Regions from separate parts of the Pseudoalteromonas sp. CO109Y genome, predicted to be linked through region 2. Evidence: predicted binding sites of a transcription regulator. Region 2 holds the regulator's gene; each other region holds the start of a gene.

The links. Region 2 encodes sigma-54, which starts transcription at its own class of promoters, with help from an activator protein. Its sites were predicted from a motif close to GTTGGCACGNNNNTNGNNT; they were not measured.
Region 1: a site for sigma-54 is predicted at 1,509-1,527, ahead of EXT43_RS06050 (DUF1328 family protein). Genes of this name have one in related genera too.
Region 3: a site for sigma-54 is predicted at 5,003-5,021, ahead of flgB (flagellar basal body rod protein FlgB). Genes of this name have one in related genera too.

Annotation. Positions count from the first base shown of each region.
Region 1 covers NZ_SGPD01000016.1:39,548-46,368, reverse strand. The annotation lists gene oadA (sodium-extruding oxaloacetate decarboxylase subunit alpha) at 1-775, opposite strand, end outside; gene EXT43_RS06055 (OadG family transporter subunit) at 791-1,039, opposite strand; gene EXT43_RS06050 (DUF1328 family protein) at 1,574-1,747, shown strand; gene EXT43_RS06045 (hypothetical protein) at 1,799-1,990, shown strand; gene EXT43_RS06040 (hypothetical protein) at 2,668-3,591, opposite strand; gene EXT43_RS06035 (YcxB family protein) at 3,716-4,183, shown strand; gene csrA (carbon storage regulator CsrA) at 4,211-4,402, opposite strand; gene EXT43_RS06025 (aspartate kinase) at 4,496-5,713, opposite strand; gene alaS (alanine--tRNA ligase) at 5,720-6,821, opposite strand, start outside.
Region 2 covers NZ_SGPD01000006.1:13,230-20,050, forward strand. The annotation lists gene EXT43_RS01000 (YgiQ family radical SAM protein) at 1-735, shown strand, start outside; gene mgtE (magnesium transporter) at 813-2,171, opposite strand; gene EXT43_RS01010 (HPr family phosphocarrier protein) at 2,383-2,655, opposite strand; gene rapZ (RNase adapter RapZ) at 2,669-3,514, opposite strand; gene ptsN (PTS IIA-like nitrogen regulatory protein PtsN) at 3,515-3,967, opposite strand; gene hpf (ribosome hibernation promoting factor) at 3,971-4,258, opposite strand; gene EXT43_RS01030 (RNA polymerase factor sigma-54) at 4,286-5,782, opposite strand; gene lptB (LPS export ABC transporter ATP-binding protein) at 5,890-6,615, opposite strand; gene lptA (lipopolysaccharide transport periplasmic protein LptA) at 6,612-6,821, opposite strand, start outside.
Region 3 covers NZ_SGPD01000017.1:99,418-106,238, forward strand. The annotation lists gene EXT43_RS06620 (flagellar assembly protein FlgT) at 1-621, opposite strand, end outside; gene EXT43_RS06625 (LPP20 family lipoprotein) at 732-1,190, shown strand; gene EXT43_RS06630 (flagellar protein FlgN) at 1,466-1,897, opposite strand; gene flgM (flagellar biosynthesis anti-sigma factor FlgM) at 1,890-2,210, opposite strand; gene flgA (flagellar basal body P-ring formation chaperone FlgA) at 2,289-2,993, opposite strand; gene EXT43_RS06645 (chemotaxis protein) at 3,136-4,068, shown strand; gene EXT43_RS06650 (protein-glutamate O-methyltransferase CheR) at 4,090-4,920, shown strand; gene flgB (flagellar basal body rod protein FlgB) at 5,056-5,466, shown strand; gene flgC (flagellar basal body rod protein FlgC) at 5,469-5,900, shown strand; gene EXT43_RS06665 (flagellar hook assembly protein FlgD) at 5,914-6,594, shown strand; gene flgE (flagellar hook protein FlgE) at 6,647-6,821, shown strand, end outside.

The sequences.
Region 1 (6,821 bases), on a different contig from region 2:
TAAGGCCGGTGTCACGCTCAGTGCCTTCTACAATTGAAACAATAGTTTCTGTGGCACTATGACCGTAGGTCATACTCATTGACGAAATAGCCGTATCAAGCATATCGATACCCGCATCGATTGCTTTTTGGTAAGTTGCAGTACTTAAACCTGTCGTCGCGTGGCATTGCATTGCGATAGGAATAGATACAGTTTCTTTTAAGCCTTTGATCAACTGCTCGCAATCATATGGCTTTAATAAACCCGCCATATCTTTAATACAAATTGAATGACAGCCAAGATCTTCTAGTTGTTTTGCCAGCTCAAGCCACATATCAAGCGTATGGACTGGGCTTACTGTGTACGAAATAGTACCTTGGGCATGAGCACCTACTTTAACTGCGGCTTTAATGGCAGTTTCAAGGTTACGTACATCGTTCATCGCATCAAAAATACGGAATACATCAACACCGTTTTTGTGGGCACGCTCAACAAACTTTTCGACTACATCATCAGCATAATGACGGTAACCTAGAAGATTTTGTCCACGAAGTAGCATTTGTTGCTTAGTGTTTGGCATTGCCGCTTTTAGCTCGCGAATACGTTGCCAAGGATCTTCACCTAAATAACGGATACACGAGTCAAACGTCGCACCACCCCATGATTCAATTGACCAATAACCCGCATTATCGAGTTTTTCTGCCATGGGTAGCATGTCGTCTAAGCGCATACGCGTTGCCAAAAGAGACTGGTGTGCGTCACGCAATACTAATTCGGTTAATTTTAATTTAGCCATGTTTAAGCTGCCCCGTTATTTTTGTTTATTTCGAAATTGAGCAATTGCAGCGCTGATTGCTGCAATATGTGCCTGTGGCACACCCTGTTGAGGTTGAATTTTTGCTGTACGCGTAGGTTCTACAGTTGCAGGATCATCAAATCGACCCACTACCTTTGACATTAAAGTGACTGCTGAAATCAAAATAGTCAGAAAAACAAACACGCCTACCATGCCTGTCACCATCAAACTGGCCGCAGTGGTGAGTAATCCACCTATATCCATACGACTCCCCTCGCTTACTTAAAATAAAAAGTTATTTTTGTTAAATAATTATGCACCAATAATAACAAACAAAATTCATTTGTATAGCACCATTGTAAATTGGTAAAACCAATTAAATTTAAAATAACATGACGCACATATAATTAACACCCTACTATTAGCGCATTTAAAGCCCCGTTATAGATGATATAAATAGTCAATATAGCCAGACGTTATATGTTCAGCTATTAACCAACCGTAGTAAAAAGCCTAAAAACCACGCACAACAAGGCGTTAGAGCTATCCACTTAAAATAAAGTTAAATTGGTCTTACCAATAACCACAGCAATTCTCTTTTTCCTCATTCATCTCAATATGAAAAAATATCACTATGAATAAGTTACATGCTTACTCGTAAAAGTTACCAAATGATGAACCCTATAAAGAACGACAAAAACACACAACCCATTGAAATATATAAAATAAAACTTCTGGCACAGAACTCGCTTCAGTTACATCGAACTTAAGAAAATTTAAATAGCCAAGGAGACCACTATGTTACGCTGGACAATTACTTTTTTAGTTATCGCGTTAATCGCAGCAGTGTTAGGTTTTGGCGGTATCGCAGGAGCCGCTGCAGGCATCGCTAAGATTATCTTTTTTATATTTTTAGTATTACTAGTTATTTCGCTGGTATCAGGAGCACTTAGAGGCAGTGTCCCTAAGTAGTTAAAAGCAGATAACCACTTACTTTATTTTAAATTTACAAGGAATTTCATTATGAAAAATTCAACTTTAAAAGCCGCTACTATCGCCCTATTTTCAGGTTTATTCATCATGGGTTGTGAAGACAACTCTGCTGAAGACGCAGGTGAGCGTATTGATGAAGCAATTACTGATACACAAAATGCAGTTGAAGATGCATGTGAAGAAGTAAAAGAAGGTGTTAACGCAGAAGAAACTAACTGCTAATAACACACCTTACTTAAGAAAAGCGGCCAAGTGCCGCTTTTTTGTGTATGTAAGTTAGCGAGTTAGCGAGTTAGCGAGTTAGCGAGTTAGCGACTCTAGGCTGCCTGCAGCTTGTGTCAAGCAGCTTGCTAACTTTACTCTTTCCCCTAGAAACCCGCTAACTTGTTGGGTGTCGCTCCGCTCTACCCTACATCATGTAGGTCGCCATTTATGGCGACACATAACCGCTAACATTGACGGGCTAAAGCCCGACCTACAGCCGCATTAATTCAGAGAACCGCGCGAAATAAATTTCACGCCTACGAGGGATAAACCCGCAGCTACCTTAGGCTCGCAACTTTACTTTTTCCCCCTAGAAACTCATTAATTTGTTGGGTGTCGCTCCGCTCTACCCTACATCATGTAGGTCGTCATTTATGGCGACACATAACCGCTAACATTGACGGGCTAAAGCCCGACCTACGACTTACACGTAGATTTAAGAAACATCGCGCAAAATAAATTTCACGCCTACGTGAGCCTCAAACTCGATAACTTTACTCTTTCCCCTAGAAACTCGCTAACTTGTTGGGTTTCGCTCCGCTCTACCCAACCTACGAGCTCTTTTGTTTTAATCTGATAGCTGACGGCTGAAAGCTGATAGCTTCTTTATCTAGAAACTCGCTAACTTTAAGCTTTCATTTACAACCCGTTGTGAGGGGCTCGTTTGTCGTTACACTCGCTATATGCCACTGGCCGTCAATAAAACTCACCTTAGCTACATCGCTAACGGCAAAATCACCGGGGACATTTAAACGCGTTAAGTTGCTCGCTAACTGCTGCTGGCAATATGGGCCGGTATCGCCATGCATTACAAGTACAGGCTTATTGGTGTGCTTTGCGAAGTCGCTGATAGCATCACGGTACACTCTAAATGCATCACAATTAGAACGTTGTGACTCGCTGCAAGCGGGTTTACTGGTCGGGTGGTAAATATCAGCCTGAAAACCAAATACATAGGCCTTAGCATCTTGCTGAACAAGTGCTTGTTTCAACCAAGTTAAGTTGTACTTATCACGTTTGTCGGCGGCATCTAGTGCCGCGTTTTTATCACTTTTTAAAATTTGTGAGCGACCATTAAAAGTGCCCGGTATATGCAAAGTGCGAAACTCAATGCCATCAAACTGCCAGCGAGCATTTTCTAGCATTTCAGCTTGGGTTGCATAACCCTGAAGTTGTTGTGTTTTTTTTGTATAAGCATCGTCAAACATCAAGCCTTTAACAAAGCTTAGCCGTTCAAGCTCATCAAAACGCACCGATAGTTTTTCTCGGTCGCAATCGGTCCATTCATTATCACCTGGGGTGTAAATAAAAGGCTGCGGGGTCAACGACGTCAATAACGCTTTATTAGTTTGCAAAAGCTTATTCGTGCAAGCAAACGCTCCTGATTTCATATCACCAAGATGCATTAAAAAGCCATGAGGTGTTGCTGCGATTGCCTTGGCAATTTTTCCATCTTTGCCGAGATTGATTTCATCAATCGGGGTGTATGGCATATCGCCCATAACTAAAAAAGTATTTGTGGTCATTGCAAGTGCTAATGACATTGAACTAACAAACATACAACTTACACCTTTAAAATACGCATATCTTAAGCTCTCACAATGACAACTAAATGAAAACCAACTACAGAAGATTTTTTCTATCAATGTTAAACTGCCGCCAGCAAATTAAGTGAGCCTACGAATGACATTAAGTACAACTTACAAATTAGATAAACCGTATTATTACGAATGCTTTGATGAGTCTTTACCTTATTCATCTCAAGCCAAACCCAAATACCCGTTGTTGGTATTATTAATAACCTTAGGCTTGTTGGCTTTTTATCAATTAGATAATCATTATTTAGGCAGCTTTATGATTATGCTTGCCGTGGTTGAGTGCTTATCGTTTTATTACAAGCGCCCATGGTGGGTCGCAAGACAAATGATGAGTCGTGCATCAGGTAGCGAAGTCACTGTCGTATTTGATGATGAAGGCGTTAAAGCCGAAAACCCGCATAAAAGCTACCAATTAAGCTGGCAACAAATTAGTGAGATCATTGAAACTGAGCGAGGTTATATTTTAAAGGCTCAGCGCGGTATGCAATATATTTCTAAACAAGCGCTAAATGATGAAATAACAGCTGAACTAAATAAAAGAGCCACTCAGTGAGTGGCTCTTAAAAATATCTGTCGCTGATTAAACGTTGCCCGGATTTGGGTTAGATTTCTCTGCTTGGATTCGCATGTAGATTTCTTCACGATGTACTGATACATCTTTAGGTGCATTTACACCAATGCGAACTTGATTTCCTTTAACACCAAGAACAGTAACTGTTACTTCGTCACCGATCATAAGGGTTTCACCTACTCTACGAGTTAGTATTAGCATTCTATTGCTCCCATGTTCCAAAAAATTAAAAGATTCCGCGTCAAAAACATTCTAATGAAATATAGACTTAAAAGTAAGTAAAAACTCTAGATCTTATTCATTTTCAGTTAAAAAAACTTTGTGTAGCGCACGTACAGCCAGTTCTAAATACTTTTCGTCAATTAAAACTGATATCTTTATTTCTGATGTCGATACAAGCATCACTTTGATGTTTTCATCGGCAAGGGCATTAAAAAATAAACTTGCCACACCAGAGTGAGATTTCATCCCTACACCTACTGCAGACACCTTAGCAACATTGCTGATCCCTTTTATAGATTCTGCGCTGATACCATCTTGGTTACTGGTCAAAATTTCAAGCGCTTGCTCAAAATCATTCGTGTGCACAGTAAAAGCATAGTCTATTTTTTCAAAGTTATGATTAACTTGATTAATCATATCTATTTCGATGCCGAATTCTGCAAAAAGTTTCAAAATTTTTGCAAGGTTTTCCGTTCCTTGGTGCACGCCATTAACGTAAATCAGACTTTCGTCACGATTAAAGGCGATACCCGACACAATGTTTGCTTGCACATCCGGCTCCTCAAAACTGATCAAGGTCCCTTGATCCGGGTTAAAACTCGATAACACTCTGAGCGGTATATTATATTTTCCTGCGGCTTCGACACTACGAATATGTAGCACCTTAGCCCCAAGGCTGGCCATTTCGAGCATTTCTTCGAAGGTGACATGGCTCATACGTCGCGCATTTGGTTCAATACGCGGGTCGGTGGTATATACCCCATCAACATCAGTGTAAATTTGGCATTCGTCGGCATTGATAGCACCTGCAATCTCAACCGCAGAGGTATCTGTTCCACCGCGACCAAGCGTAGTGATATTGCCTTCAATATCACGGCCCTGAAAGCCCGCTATAATGGCAATACGGTTATGCTCAAGTTCATGCTTAAGACGAGTCGCAGCAATCTCTTCAATGCGCGCTTTGCCAAACATATTATCGGTGCGAATGTTGACCTGATCAGCAAGCAAGCTTACCGCTGAGTGACCACGTTTGATGATAGCCATTGCCAGCAGAGAGACTGACACTTGCTCACCGGTGGTTAGCAATACATCAAGCTCACGAGCACTAGGTCGAGAATCGATTTGTTTAGCGAGTTTAATTAGACGGTTAGTTTCTCCCGACATAGCCGAGAGTACCACCACAACTTGATGGCCTTGTTGCTTGGTTTTTACAACAAGGTCGGCGACTGCCTCAATTCGCTCTATTGAGCCAACTGAGGTGCCACCGAATTTTTGGACGATAAGTGCCACTAGTAGTTAAGAACGCTCAGATAACCAACCAGTTACACTTTCTAAGGCTGCAGCTAGGTTCTCTGGCTGAGTACCACCAGCTTGTGCCATATCAGGACGACCACCGCCCTTACCGCCTACTTGTGCAGCCATGTGATTTACAAGCTCACCGGCTTTCACTTTACCTGTTAGGTCTTTAGTTACACCTGCAATTAGGCTTACTTTATCGCCATTAGCTACGCCAAGGGCAATAACACCTGAGCCAATCTTCGTTTTCAGGTCATCAACCATGCCACGTAGTGCTTTAGACTCAGTACCTGCAACATCAGCAACCAGTAGTTTAATACCGTTCACTTCAACAACAGAGTCAAGTAACGATGCACCAGCCGCACTTGCTAGCTTGTCGTTAAGCTGTGCAATTTGCTTCTCAAGGCCTTTTGATTTCTCAAGTAACGCCGTTACTTTTTCAAGTACTGTGCTGCTATCACCTTTAACTAGTGCTGCAACATCGTTTAGTTGTTGCTCTTGCTCACTTACATAAGCAACCGCTTCAGCACCTGTTACCGCTTCAATACGGCGGATACCGGCTGCGATACCGCTTTCTGATACGATTTTAAATAAACCGATATCACCTGCACGCTTAACGTGAGTACCACCACATAGCTCGATTGAGTAGTCACCAATGGTTACTACGCGAACTTCGTCGTCGTATTTTTCACCGAATAATGCCATTGCACCTTTTGCTTTAGCATCTTCGATAGCCATTAGCTCAGTTTCAAGAGCAAAGTTACGACGGATTTCATCGTTTACTGCGCGCTCGATTTGGCGTAATTCGTCTTTTGTTACCGCTTCAAAGTGAGAGAAGTCAAAACGTAAACGCTCAGGGTCAACAAGTGAACCTTTTTGATTTACGTGCTCACCTAAAATTTGACGTAACGTTTCATGTAAAATGTGTGTTGCAGTGTGGTTTTTCTTGATGCTATCGCGACGAGCTGCATCAATTGTTGCCTCTGCTTTATCGTTTGTACCAATACGGCCTTGTACACGACCATGGTGTGCAAATGCATTACCAAGTTTCGTGGTGTTAGTCACTACAAACTCACCGCCAGCAACTTTTAACACACCTGTG
Region 2 (6,821 bases):
AAAGCCCGTGATGTAAAAGGTGTCAAGAAAATCTTGATTGCGTCTGGCGTTCGTTATGACTTAGCCGTTGAAGATCCGCGCTATGTAAAAGAGTTGGTTACCCATCACGTAGGCGGGTACTTAAAAATTGCCCCTGAGCATACTGAAGATGGTCCATTGTCTAAGATGATGAAGCCGGGCATGGGTGCTTACGATAAGTTTAAAGAGTTATTTGATAAATACTCAAAAGAAGCGGGTAAAAAGCAGTATTTGATCCCGTATTTTATTTCTGCTCACCCAGGAACGAAAGACGAAGACATGGTGAACATGGCGTTGTGGTTAAAGTCTAATGACTTTAAGCTTGATCAAGTACAAAACTTTTATCCATCACCGATGGCCAATGCAACCACAATTTATCACACTGAGATGAACTCGCTGCGCAATATTAAGAACAATACTGAGCAAGTGCCTGTTCCAAAAGGCGCACGCCAACGTCGCTTGCACAAAGCGATTTTGCGATACCACGATCCGGCTGGTTGGCCGATGATCCGTGAAGCACTAAGAAAAATGGGCAAAGCGAATTTAATAGGTAAAGGACCGAACTGTTTGGTACCTGAAGAAGGTCGTAACGAGAAAGCTGCTAGAGGAAAGGGCGGTAAAGGCCGTGCGGCACTGACTCGTCACACCGGTTTTAGCCAGTTTAAAAAGGCCAATACCAAACCTCGAGTAGGTAAAAATAAGCAGCGCGCAAAGTAAAAGAGATAAATACGGCCCTTAAAGGGCCGTTTTTATTTATACCAATTCGCTTAACTAAGTATTATTGCGAATTGGTATTAGATCAATAACCAAGTTGCGGTGCCTAAAAAGGCAAAGATACCAACAATATCAGTGACGGTTGTCAGCACCACACTGCCGGCTAGGGCTGGGTCTATTTTCATTTTCTTAAGAATTAATGGAATGCTCGCACCCGCAATACCAGCGGCAACAAGATTCATAAACATTGCAAAGGCCAGTACTGCGCCGAGCTTAAAGTCCCACTGCCATAGGGCAACCACACCAGCAATTAATATCGACCAAATAATGCCATTCAGTGCGCCAATCGCTAACTCCTTAAGTAATAAGAAGCGTTGGTTGGTTTGGTTGATATGACCAACCGCTATACCACGAATAACCAGGGTTAAGGTCTGGCTACCCGCAACACCTCCCATTGAAGGTACGATACCATTGAGTACCGCTAAAATGGGTAAAATTGCTAAGGTGTTTTCGAAAAAGCTTGCCACAATTGCTGCTAACAATGCGGTTAATAAGTTAACCCCAAGCCAAATAGAGCGACGCTGCGAACTTTTCAGTACTGGCGCAAAGGTATCTTCTTCGTCGTCAAGACCTGCGAGGCTTAGCATGCTGTGCTCTGCATCTTCACGGATTACGTCAACGATATCATCGATGGTAATACGACCAAGCAAGTGAGCGTTATCATCCACGACAGGGGCTGAAATCCAATTGTGACGCTCGAACAGTTGCGCCACATCACTTTCATCCATAGAGATTAGGATTGACTCACAGTCTTCATCCATTAAATCACGAACAATTTTATCTGATGGGCTGGTCAGCAATGTTGTTAATGAAAGCGCACCTAAGAAGCAGTTATGCTTATCAACTACATATAAGTCATCGGTACCTTCTGGTAGCTCACCTCGTAAGCGTAAATAGCGCAGTACAACATCGAGGGTAACGTCAGGGCGAATGGTAACCGTATCGCTGTTCATCAAGGCACCGGCTGAGCGCTCTTGATAAGAAAGTGCTTGAGTAGCTCTCTCTCTATCTTGCGAGTCCATGGCGCTGACAACGTCTTGATATACGGTATCAGGAAGACTACGTAAAACCTCACCTAAGTCATCGTCGTCCATATCTTCAGTGGCAGCAGCAATGTGCTCAGGCTCCATCTGGGCAATAATGCCAAGACGTACATCTTCAGAGAGTTCTTCTAGAACATCACCACGGACATCTGGATCAACCAGCTGCCAAAGCATACGACGAATTTTATGGGGAGAAGATTCAAGTAAAAGGGCTGTATCACAAGGTGCCGTTTTGGCTAACATACCGCGCACTTGAACAAATTGACCACTATTGAGTGACTTGGTCACTTGTTTGAGTTGTTGTAGTGGGTAATCTTGTTCAAAGGCTTCTGGCATTGGCGTCCTTACAACTGAAAAAAGTTTAAATAGGCTAAGCAAATACAGCATAGTTGCTTTGTAGTGTATTTGCAGAGATATCGTCGCACTGCGATAAATTTATTAAGAGTTTTGTAATTTAGAAAAGCGAGCGATATAAAAGTAGGATATTTAAAGGGAATTTTAAATATCCGAATTAAGTTTACCGTAAACCTTGAAGTCTTAGCAAATGCTATTCTTGCTCGTGGAAGCGTTGTGCAATTAATTCGCCGATTGCCGTTAATGCTGCATCAGCGTCAGGACCTTCGCATACAACGCGAACTTCTTTACCCTGACTACTTTCAAGTAGCATTAATGCTAACACGCTGTCGCCTTCAGCTTCTTTATCATCTTGATAAAGCGTAATTTTGGCATCAAATTGCAATGCTAATTGCGCTAAAACAGTAGCAGCACGAGCATGTAAGCCAAGTTTGTTTTGAATTAAAAAGGTATCTTCAGCGTGCATTGTTGGTGCCTAATTAAATGTCTTGTTCGCGGTGGCGAATTTTTACATTAGCATGGCTTTTGGCAAAGCTCTCACCAATTGTTTGCGCTAAGTAAACAGAGCGATGTTGGCCACCGGTACAGCCAATAGCAATAGTCAGGTAACTGCGGTTATTGCGCTCTAAGTGCGGTAACCAAGTTTGCACAAAGGTTTGTATTTGCCACGTAAATTTTTGCACTATGTTGTGGCTAGCTAGGTAATCTTTGACTGGTTGGTCAAGGCCTGTTAGTGGCTTTAAATCAGGTTCCCAGTGTGGGTTAGGTAAAAAGCGTGCGTCAAAAACGTAGTCCGCTTCTTTTGGAATACCATGCTTAAAGCCAAACGACATAAAGGTAATAATTAGCTTTTTATCTTTTTTACCTAAAATCTTTTCGCGAATTGATTCTGCTAACTGATGAACACTCAGATCCGTGGTATCAATCATAAAGTCAGCGCGAGTGATCAACACATCAAGCAGGATTTTTTCTTGTTTAATGGCCAGATCAAGCGGCAAAGAATCAATAGATAGTGGATGCAAGCGGCGTGTTTCTGAAAAGCGCTTGATCAGAGTTTGGTCATCACTGTCTAAATAGAATAGTGTTGGGTTTGCGAAACCTGGCAGGTACTCAAGAATATCATTAAATTCTTGCTGCTCTTTCGGTAAGTTACGTACGTCGATACTGACCGCTATTTTATCGTAGTTATCAGACACACTACGTACGAGCGAAGGCAGTAAATTAACCGGAATATTATCAACGCAATAATAGCCTAAGTCTTCAAGTACTCGTAAAGCGACCGATTTACCTGAGCCTGAGCGACCGCTGATAATTATTAATTCCATTTATGCCTCTGCTGATATGACCTGAAACAGTTGCTGATCGGTAGTAGCACTACGCAGCTGTTTACAAAACTCTTTATCTTTAAGTCTATCAGCAATTGTTGATAAGGTCTTTAGGTGAAGCTGACAGTCACCATCTGGTACGATGAGTGCCACAAAAATATCAACTGGACGATTATCAATTGCATCAAAATTAATAGGGGATTCACTCACTATCACAAATGCATGAGGCTCATCTGCGCCGCTCATTCGGCCATGTGGAATAGCAATACCTCGGCCAATGCCGGTGCTGCCTAGTTTTTCTCGGTTGAGTAAAGCATCTAGGATATCTTGTTGCGATAAATGAGGAAGCTGCTGGTGGGCCAGTTCGCTGATATATTCAAGAATTCTTTTTTTGCTATTAAAAAGGACCGCAGCTTTGCTGCAGTCCTGGTTAGTAAGTGAACTTAGTTTCATAATTTAATGTCGAGCTAATTTCTCTTTGTGTTTAATGACTTGGCGATCAAGTTTATCGATCAGTGAGTCAATGGCTGCGTACATATCTTGATGTTCTGTTGAAGCGAATAATTCGCCTCCGTTTACATGTAAAGTTGCTTCTGCTTTTTGGCTTAATTTTTCTACATCTAGAATGACATGAACATTATTAATATGGTCAAAATGCCTTTCTAGTTTTGCAAACTTGGTGTTTACATAGTCTCTTAATGAATCTGTGATTTCTACATGACGACCAGTTAAATTTAGTTGCATAAGCATTTTTCCTTCTATGTAAAACGTCTAAATCAGACTCTTACGCTGATTAGACGGAGGTATTGCTAGAGACTCACGATATTTTGCAATTGTACGTCTAGCTACTTTAATTCCTTGCTCAGCCAATATATCTGCAATTTTGCTATCACTCAATGGTTTAGCTGAGTTTTCTGCAGCGACTAACTTCTTGATTAAAGCGCGTATTGCTGTAGAAGAACACTCACCACCATTTTCGGTGCTGACATGGCTTGAGAAGAAATATTTCAACTCAAAAATACCCCGTGGGGTATGCATATATTTTTGCGTTGTTACCCGTGAAATCGTCGATTCATGCATTTCGACCATTTCAGCAACATCATTTAGCACCATCGGCTTCATTGCCTCAGGGCCATGCTCAAAGAAAGCTTGTTGTTGTTGAACGATACAGTTGGTCACTTTTAATAGCGTATCGTTACGGCTTTCTAAGCTCTTAATAAACCACTTTGCTTCTTGTAAGTGAGAGCGAATAAATTGGCTGTCGCTACTTGATTTAACAGAGCGAGACATCGCCGCATATTGGCTGTTCACTCTAATCTTTGGCATACAATCTGGGTTTAACTCGACTACCCAGCGGCCTTTCACTTTTTTCACTGATACATCAGGTATAACGTACTCAGATTCTTCGCGTACTATGCTATCCGCAGGCTTAGGATTTAAGCTGTGAATAAGCGTCATCACTTCTTTAAGCTCATTTTCTTTAAGCTTAGTCTTTTTCATCAAAGTTCGATAGTCGCGACTCGCTAATAATTCGATATGCTCAGATAAAACCATTTTAGTTTCAGCTAAATATGGCGTATCGGCATCGAATTGGCGTAGCTGAATGCACAGGCATTCTTGTAAACTGCGCGCGCCAATACCCACAGGATCAAATAACTGAATTCTTTTTAAGACCGCTTCGACTTCATCAAGTTCGATTTCTTCTTCATCGTTATTTTGATTAAAGCTTTCGACGATATCTTCACAGCTTACCGTTAAAATACCTGAGTCATCGATAGCTTCTACAATTGCCACAGCAATCGCTTCATCAGTAGGGCTAAATGGCGTGAGTTGCAATTGCCACATCAGGTATTCGTGAAGGGTTTCGGTTGATGCTCCCTGATAGATAGATTCATCTTCAGGCATTGGCCCTGACGATGTTGAAGGGGCGGCACTCATGTACTCATCCCAGGTAACATCCATTGCTAAGTCATCGCTTACGGTGTCTTTATTGAGAGCATCACTACTTTCTTGCTCGTACTCGCTAGGTGCTTCTTCGGCAGACGCGCTGACTTGTACATCGTCAGATTCAGCTTTTTGCTCATTCTTGCCGGTGCTTTCTTCGTTGTAATCCGCTTCTTCCACTTCAAGTAGAGGATTACTATCAAGCGCTTCTTGAATTTCTTGCTGGAGATCCAATGTACTGAGCTGCAACAAACGAATAGCTTGTTGCAGTTGTGGAGTCATTGTAAGTTGCTGGCCCATGCGCAGCTGTAATGATTGCCTCATGTATCCCTAACAATCCTTTTTAAGTTATCGATACCTGTATAAACACAGTTATCGATTTATTGTCATTGTTATAAGTCTAGCAGATGCTCTAGTCGCTGGCGTAATGGTTACAGCCTGAATTGCTCGCCTAGATATACATCGCGTACAGTTTGGTCTGCTAATACGTGCTCAGGTGTGCCTGATGCAATTAGCTCCCCATGAGAAACAATGTAGGCTTTTTCACAAACATCAAGGGTTTCTCGAACATTATGGTCAGTAATTAGTACACCGATACCACGATTTTTTAGGTGCTCAATAATTTTCTTTATATCTAACACTGAAATTGGATCAACACCAGCAAAAGGCTCATCTAAAAGGATAAATTTAGGATTAGCGGCTAATGCGCGAGCAATTTCTACACGGCGTCGCTCACCACCTGACAGCGCCATACCTTGGCTGTCACGAATGTGTTGAATACTAAACTCATCAAGTAAGCTATTGAGTGTTTCTTCGCGGGTGGTTTTATTTAGATCTTTACGAGTTTCTAAAATGGCCATCAAGTTTTGGTAAACCGTCAACTTTCGAAAAATTGACGATTCTTGTGGCAGATAGCCAATACCTAAACGCGCACGGCTATGCATTGGTAAAAGGGTGATATCGTTATCATCAATACTGATTTTACCTTTGTCGCTAGGTACTAGGCCTACAATCATATAGAAGGTCGTTGTTTTACCTGCGCCATTTGGACCAAGCAAGCCAACAATACTGCCAGCTTCAACTTCAAGACCGACATTTTTAACCACTTGGCGGCCTTTGTAGCTTTTAGCTAAAAGCTCTGCTTTTAATGTGCTCATGGTTGGCCTTTATTATCTTTTTTATTTTCAACAGGCACTAAAATAGTGTGTACACGATCTGTTGAATTTTCGTCTTTTTCAGCACTGATCAGCTGCTGTGCCATATCATAGGTAATGCTTTTTGCTGTTACTTTTTGACCTGCTTGAGTAACTTCAGCTTCACCATTTAAGGTTAAGAAGCGTTTTGCAACATCATAACGTACTTC
Region 3 (6,821 bases), on a different contig from region 2:
TACATATTGCGAGTTACTGCGGCTAGTGATCTCTTCAAGTAGTGCATTACTGTAATCGTATTGCTGAGTGAAAAAATGATCTACTCGCAACGGCATATTGTAATAGGCTGTCGGTTTAGCTGCCATTTGCGTATTACTTAAGCTGGCATATAAGTGTTCACTAATGGCTTTGTTTACGTCAAAAATTTGGCCCATACGCGCTTGCTCGCGATTGGCGAGTTGGCTTTGTGTCACGGCAATAAATTTGGTGTATTGGTTTGCAGGGCATTCTTCTGCTTGGGCAAAAATATCGAGGCGAAGCGTGATGGCATAGGTGTCGTTATGGCGATCTTCGCTGATCAATTCTATTTTCTGGATTTCACCATGGCTGCTTATTTTCAGCTGATCTTGCGTCAAAACCCCGTCAACTAGTGTCTGTACAGAGCTTACTCGAGCGCCAGAAAAGACTAAAGCCTGAGTTATGGCGTCTTTAATGGCGGCAGATTTGGCTTGGCTCGTATCGCCATTTTTTACAACTGCATGGCCTGTAGATTCAAACCACTGAGCTAAGCTATTGTTAGAAAACAAAATTGTAAAGGCTAAGCCAAGGCCTTTTAAGCTGGCTATTGTTTTATTTTTCATGCTGACACCTAGCATTAAAACCAATGAATAACCTAAATGAGCAAGGACTGTACCACAGTGGCATTAAACGTGCATATTTGTAGCCAAAGAGTTTTAAGCGGAAGCAAATTATGCGAGCACTTCTATTCGGTGGGCTGGTTGCCTGCGCAGCATTAACCGGCTGCAGTAGTATTTTTGATAAACATGTAGAATACACTTACATTGAGCCAGATAGCTACCCAGTGTTAAAAGCCGTGGGTTATGCGCCAATTAGTGCTCAACCAGGTAGCAATGAATCGCAGCGTACTCTACTTGCGATTAAAGCCTCAAAGCTTGAAGCTTACCGCGAGCTCGCTGAGCAAGTTTACGGGCAAAGAATTTCCGCAGGCACTACAGTGCAAAACAGCATTGCTCATAATGATCAATTACAAAGCCAAGTACAAGGTGTGATCAAAGGTGCACAGGTTATTAAAACCTATGCAGTAGGGGATACCTACGCAACTGAATTACAGCTCGATATGAAGCGAGTGCACGATTTATACATCGGCGAAGTAAAACCGCGCCAAGTGAAAAAAGTAACATATTATTAGGTGCAACTAATACCAACCCGCAATAATACTTAATCATTTTGAGGGATAAAACCTGTCGCTAACTGCGTTAAAAATTTCTCATTTAGAACAACTAAATAACGAAATTTTTGCCTTGTTATCAACGAGGTTTTATTGCCTCAAAATAGACTACTTAATTAAGCGGATTGGTATAAGTCTAGCTGCAGCCTATTGCTTGCCGTATAAGTCCAGCAAATTCTGCAAGCATTAAAAAAGCGCGATAACTTAGTTATCGCGCTTTTTTAATGAAATAGTATTTAGGCTTTCAAGTTGTGAACGATTTTCTTATCGCCTTGAATCACGCTGCCGCCTTGGTCGTAGGTCATCGATGATGGTGCACCGATTAAAATATCTTTAAGTTGCTTAACACTCAACTGTGCTTGATGAGCCGCGTGAGCGTTTACATCATTTTTCTTCTTGCAGCTTGCTAGGAGAGTATTTACTTGCTTAATGAGTGCATTTACTTCGTCATCTTGCGATTCGTTGTGCGCAACAAGCTTTTGCACTTCTTTATCAATGGTTTGAATTTGTTGGAGCAAAGAGATTTTTTGTTGGGCAATACTCTTTAATCCGTCACCACGCTTTGCAGCAATGGCTGTCAACTCATCATCTAACAGCGCAGCAATAGACTCCAAGCACGAAACTTGTTGTGTTAATTTGCTAGCTATTAAATGATTATGATCAGCCATAGACATCAAACTCGAATGCAGCGATGTTCTTTGCTAGCTTTTCAGCATCAATTTGGTATTTACCCTCACTGATTGCTTTTTTCAGCTCAGCCACTTTATTGCTATCAAAGCCAGATGATTGCTCTGCTTTTTCTTGCAAAGATTTTAGCTGTTTAGCTTGAGGAGTTAAGCTAACAGAATCTGCACTTGCTTTTGGTGCGGCCGATTTTGCAGCGGCTGCATTAGCATTATCTTTTTGTAAATCAAGCTTTTTTTGCTTGGTATTTGTCAACACAGAAGGCTGTTGTTGACCATTATTGACATTGCTTACCATAATTTTGACCTATACATTACCCAACATATGCCTTTATATCGGCGGGCACAGCGGATACTTTAGCATAAATATAAAAAATTAAATATTTACTTGTACAGACTCGACCCCATCCACACGTGCATTTAATACTTTACCTGATTTTTTGTTTTTTACACGTACTAATTCGTCTAACGTGCCATCTTCTAGAGCAATTCCGGTGGTTTTAATTCTTAAGCCGCGTAATGAAGCATAGATAGTTACATTATCGCCTTTACAAACCATACAAACCTGGCTCATAACAATAGGTGTGCCGTCACGTAAATTGCGCTTACTGCGACTGCCAATAAGTATAGCCTCATCTTGAACATATTGTGTTCTAACAAATTGTTTAGGTTTCATTTCGAGGCGTAAATGTTCAGGGCGAATGACCTCTCCACGGGCTAAATTAGTGGTAACAACAACCACAGGTTCGAGCTCAATAATGCGCACGTGAACGTATTGAGTCCAACTATTTAAATCTTGGCACTTAAGTTGTACAGTTACCTGCCGATTAAAAGGAGGCTCAGTTGGTAACTCTTTGTTAATTGGTGACTCACATAACCTCTCAGGAATGCGACTATCTAATGGTAAAGCACTAATTTGAGGTGTGGTGTCCAGATCAGGGAGCTGCTCGCTAACAAAATCGATGGCGATTTGTTGAAGTTGCTCGGTATTATAAACTTCTGCCTGTAGTTGTGTTGTAAACAACAGGCTAGTAAGAAAATAAAAAACACTGTATCTTCGGCTTTTTTTTAACAAACTCATATTGTTTCGACTATGCTTATGGTTGAAAACAAGGTATAAATATTTTGCGTCAAAAAACAGACGCTTTGTAACCTTATGTAGCTTTAACACAAAGAAGGCAATTATTGTTCCAGCTCTGATTGTTTATCTTTAGGAGATTGAAATGGCAGGCATTTTAGACTCAGTTAACCAGCGTACTCAGTTGGTTGGGCAAAACCGCCTTGAATTACTATTATTCAAACTCAGAGGGCGACAACGCTTTGGTATAAACGTGTTTAAAGTAAGAGAGGTTCTGCAATGTCCACCACTTACTAACATGCCCAAATCAAATGCGTACATTCGCGGTGTTGCGCATATCCGTGGTCAAACTATCTCTGTTATTGATTTATCGATGGCTGTAGGTGGCCCTGCAATTGAAAATATCAAAGACAGTTTTATCATCATTGCTGAGTACAACCGTTCAGTGCAAGGGTTTTTAGTTGGTGGCGTTGAACGAATCGTGAATATGAACTGGGAAAAAATAATGCCGCCGCCTTCGGGAGCCGGACGTTATTCTTACCTAACTGCGGTCACTGAGATTGAAAACGAATTAGTTGAAATTCTCGATGTAGAAAAGATATTAAACGAAATTTGCCCAGTTAACACTGAAGTGAGTGCTGAAGTAGTTGGTGAAGGTGAGATTCAGCGTGACTTAGGTGAGCGTATTGTCTTTATTGCTGATGACTCTGCAGTAGCTCGAAACCAAGTTAAGCGTGCGCTTGAACCTCTAGGTGTACAAACTGAACTAGCTAAAAACGGAAAAGAAGCGCTTTTACGTTTAAGAGAGATTGCTCAGCTCGATTGTCAAAATGATATTACTGAACGTGTTGGTCTATTAATATCTGATGTAGAAATGCCAGAAATGGACGGTTATACCTTAACCGCTGAAATTAAGGCTGATCCAAAATTATCACCTTTGCATGTGATCTTGCATACCTCTTTAAGTGGGGTGTTTAACCAAGCAATGATCGAAAAAGTGGGTGCTGATGATTTTATTGCAAAATTTAACCCAGATGAATTAGCGACAGCTGTGAAGAAGTGGGTTCATTGTGATTAATTATTTATAGGTGGTATTACTTTGGAAAATAAGCATTTACAACAAAGCGAATACGATCAATTCCGCTCTTTTTTAGAGCAACAATGTGGCATTGTGCTTGGCGATAATAAACTTTATTTAGTTAAAAGCCGCCTTGCGCCGCTTATGGCGCGTTTTAATGTTGAGTCTTTATCACAGTTGGTAAGTAAAACACTAAGCCCTCATGAGAGGCAGCTTCGTGCCGCTGTCGTTGATGCGATGACAACCAATGAAACGCTTTGGTTTCGTGATCAATATCCGTTTGAGTTATTGAAAACAAAACTATTTCCTGAGCTTAAAGATGTGCGTAGGCCACTAAAAATATGGTCAGCGGCAAGTTCATCAGGACAAGAGCCGTACTCAATTGCCATGTCTGTTGCCGAGTTCCAATCTAAAAATCCAGGCGTATTAAAGATGGGTGCGCAAATTATTGGCACTGATATCTCTAATACCATGCTTGATATGTGCAAGAATGCTGAGTATGACTCACTAGCCCTTGCTCGTGGCTTGTCGATGGAGCGTCGTCAAAAGTTCTTCAAGGACAGCGGTAATGGAATGGCTCAGGTAGTTGACCCTATACGTAAAATGGTCAGCTTTAGACATTTAAACTTACTCGATTCATATGCCCTAATGGGCAAGTTTGACATCATATTTTGCCGTAATGTGTTGATTTACTTTTCACCAGAAGTAAAAGCTAAAATCATTTCGCAATTTGCTCAAGCTTTAAACCCGAAAGGTTACCTGTTTTTAGGTGCGTCAGAATCAATGGCGGGCTTAAGTGATAGCTTTGATATGGTTCGTTGTAACCCGGGTATCATCTATCAGAAAAAGTAAACTCTCCTTAGCAACCTAGCCCTTAGGTTGCTAAATTTACCTATTTTTCAGTCTCTTATATAAATTAAATTGCTCCTGAATTTTTGGCTTAGCTTTTGCATTAACCACTACAGAGTCAATTTTTTGGAGATGGTTATGGCTATCAGTTTTGATAAAGCATTTGGTGTTCATCCTCATGCGATGTTGATCCGTTCACAACGCGCTGAGTTATTAGCGACAAATATCGCTAATGCTGATACGCCGGGCTATAAAGCGAAAGATATCGATTTTGCCTCGGCATTAAAAGCGGCAAAAAGCAACCAACAAGGCGGCAATAGCATGGTAAGAACCGATGCTAAACATATTGCCGGGGGCAGTCGTTTTGTTGGCAGCGCAGAAATGTTTCGTACGCCAAATCAAGCAGATACAGGTGATGGTAACTCAGTCGATATACAAGTGGAACGAAACTTGTATGTACAGAACTCATTAGAGTATCAGGCAAGCCTGCAATTTATGAGTAGTAAAATTAAAGGCCTTAAAAAAGCCCTCGGTAGTCAAGGAGCTTAATCATGAGTTTGTATAATGTTTTTGATATTTCAGCAACCGGTATGAGCGCGCAAAATGTTCGCTTAAATACTACTGCCAGTAATATCTCGAATGCGAATACGATTAGTTCTAGCCAAGATCAGACATATCGAGCGCGCCACCCTGTTTTTGCTGCAGAGTTGACTAAAGCGTCAGCATCACAAAGCAATCCTCAGGGCTCTTCTGTTGGCGTTAAAGTGTTAGGCATTGTAGAGAGTGATAAACCTCTACAAATTGAATATAACCCGAACCACCCAAGTGCGGATGAAAATGGTTATATCTACAAACCTAACGTTAATGTTGTAGAAGAAATGGCAAATATGATTTCAGCCTCTCGCTCTTACCAAACAAATGTGCAAGTTGCTGATGCAGCTAAGCAAATGTTAAGTAAAACACTGTTGCTTGGGCAGCGGTAACCGAGGATAAGTTATGAGTAACGACATCAGCAGTGCGTCATCAACGTATTTAGATAATTTACGTTGGCAAGACAATCAAAATAAAACAGAAGAGAAAGATGATACTTTAACGCAAGAAGACTTCTTCTCACTTTTAACACAACAGTTGTCGTTTCAAGACCCAAGCAAGCCTGCTGACAACGATCAAATGATTGCGCAGATGACGAATTTCACTATGGCTGAGGGTATTTCAAACTTAAATGAGAAGTTTGAATCACTGACTGCATCAATGACATCTAACTCTGCGTTACAGGCTTCAACGCTCGTTGGTAAGCAAGCGTTACTTGAGTCTGACACCATTGATTTTGATGGCGAAAATCTAGCTAAAGGGTCGGTGGTTGCAGAAACCGCTGTTGAATCTTTAACGCTAAGAATAACGGATTCATCAGGCCAGTTAGTGCGTACCATTGAATTAGGTTCTCAGTCAGCGGGTGCACTTCGTTTTGAATGGGATGGTAAAGACAATGATGGCAATGTGCTACCTGAAGGTGAATATGACATCAGTGCTGAAGGCTTTGTAAATGGAGACTACAGCAGTATGCCAATGGCGACCTTTAAGAATATTGAAAGTGTCAATATTAATGGCGCAAGCGGCATTATCGTAAATACAAAAGAGGGTGCGGTTAGGCTAACTGATATAGCTGAAATCGCATAAGTAAAAAAAGGTTTGGGTTAGCTTAGGCTAAGAGATAGGTTAGAGGTGAGTTATGAGCTTCAATATAGCATTAACAGGCTTAGCAGCCGCGCAAAAAGATTTAGACGTTACAGCAAATAATATTGCTAACGTTAATACTACGGGCTTTAAAGAGTCTCGTGCAGAGTTCGCTGATGTATACGCATCATCAGTATTTAGTTCTGGTAAAACAAAAAATGGTGACGGTG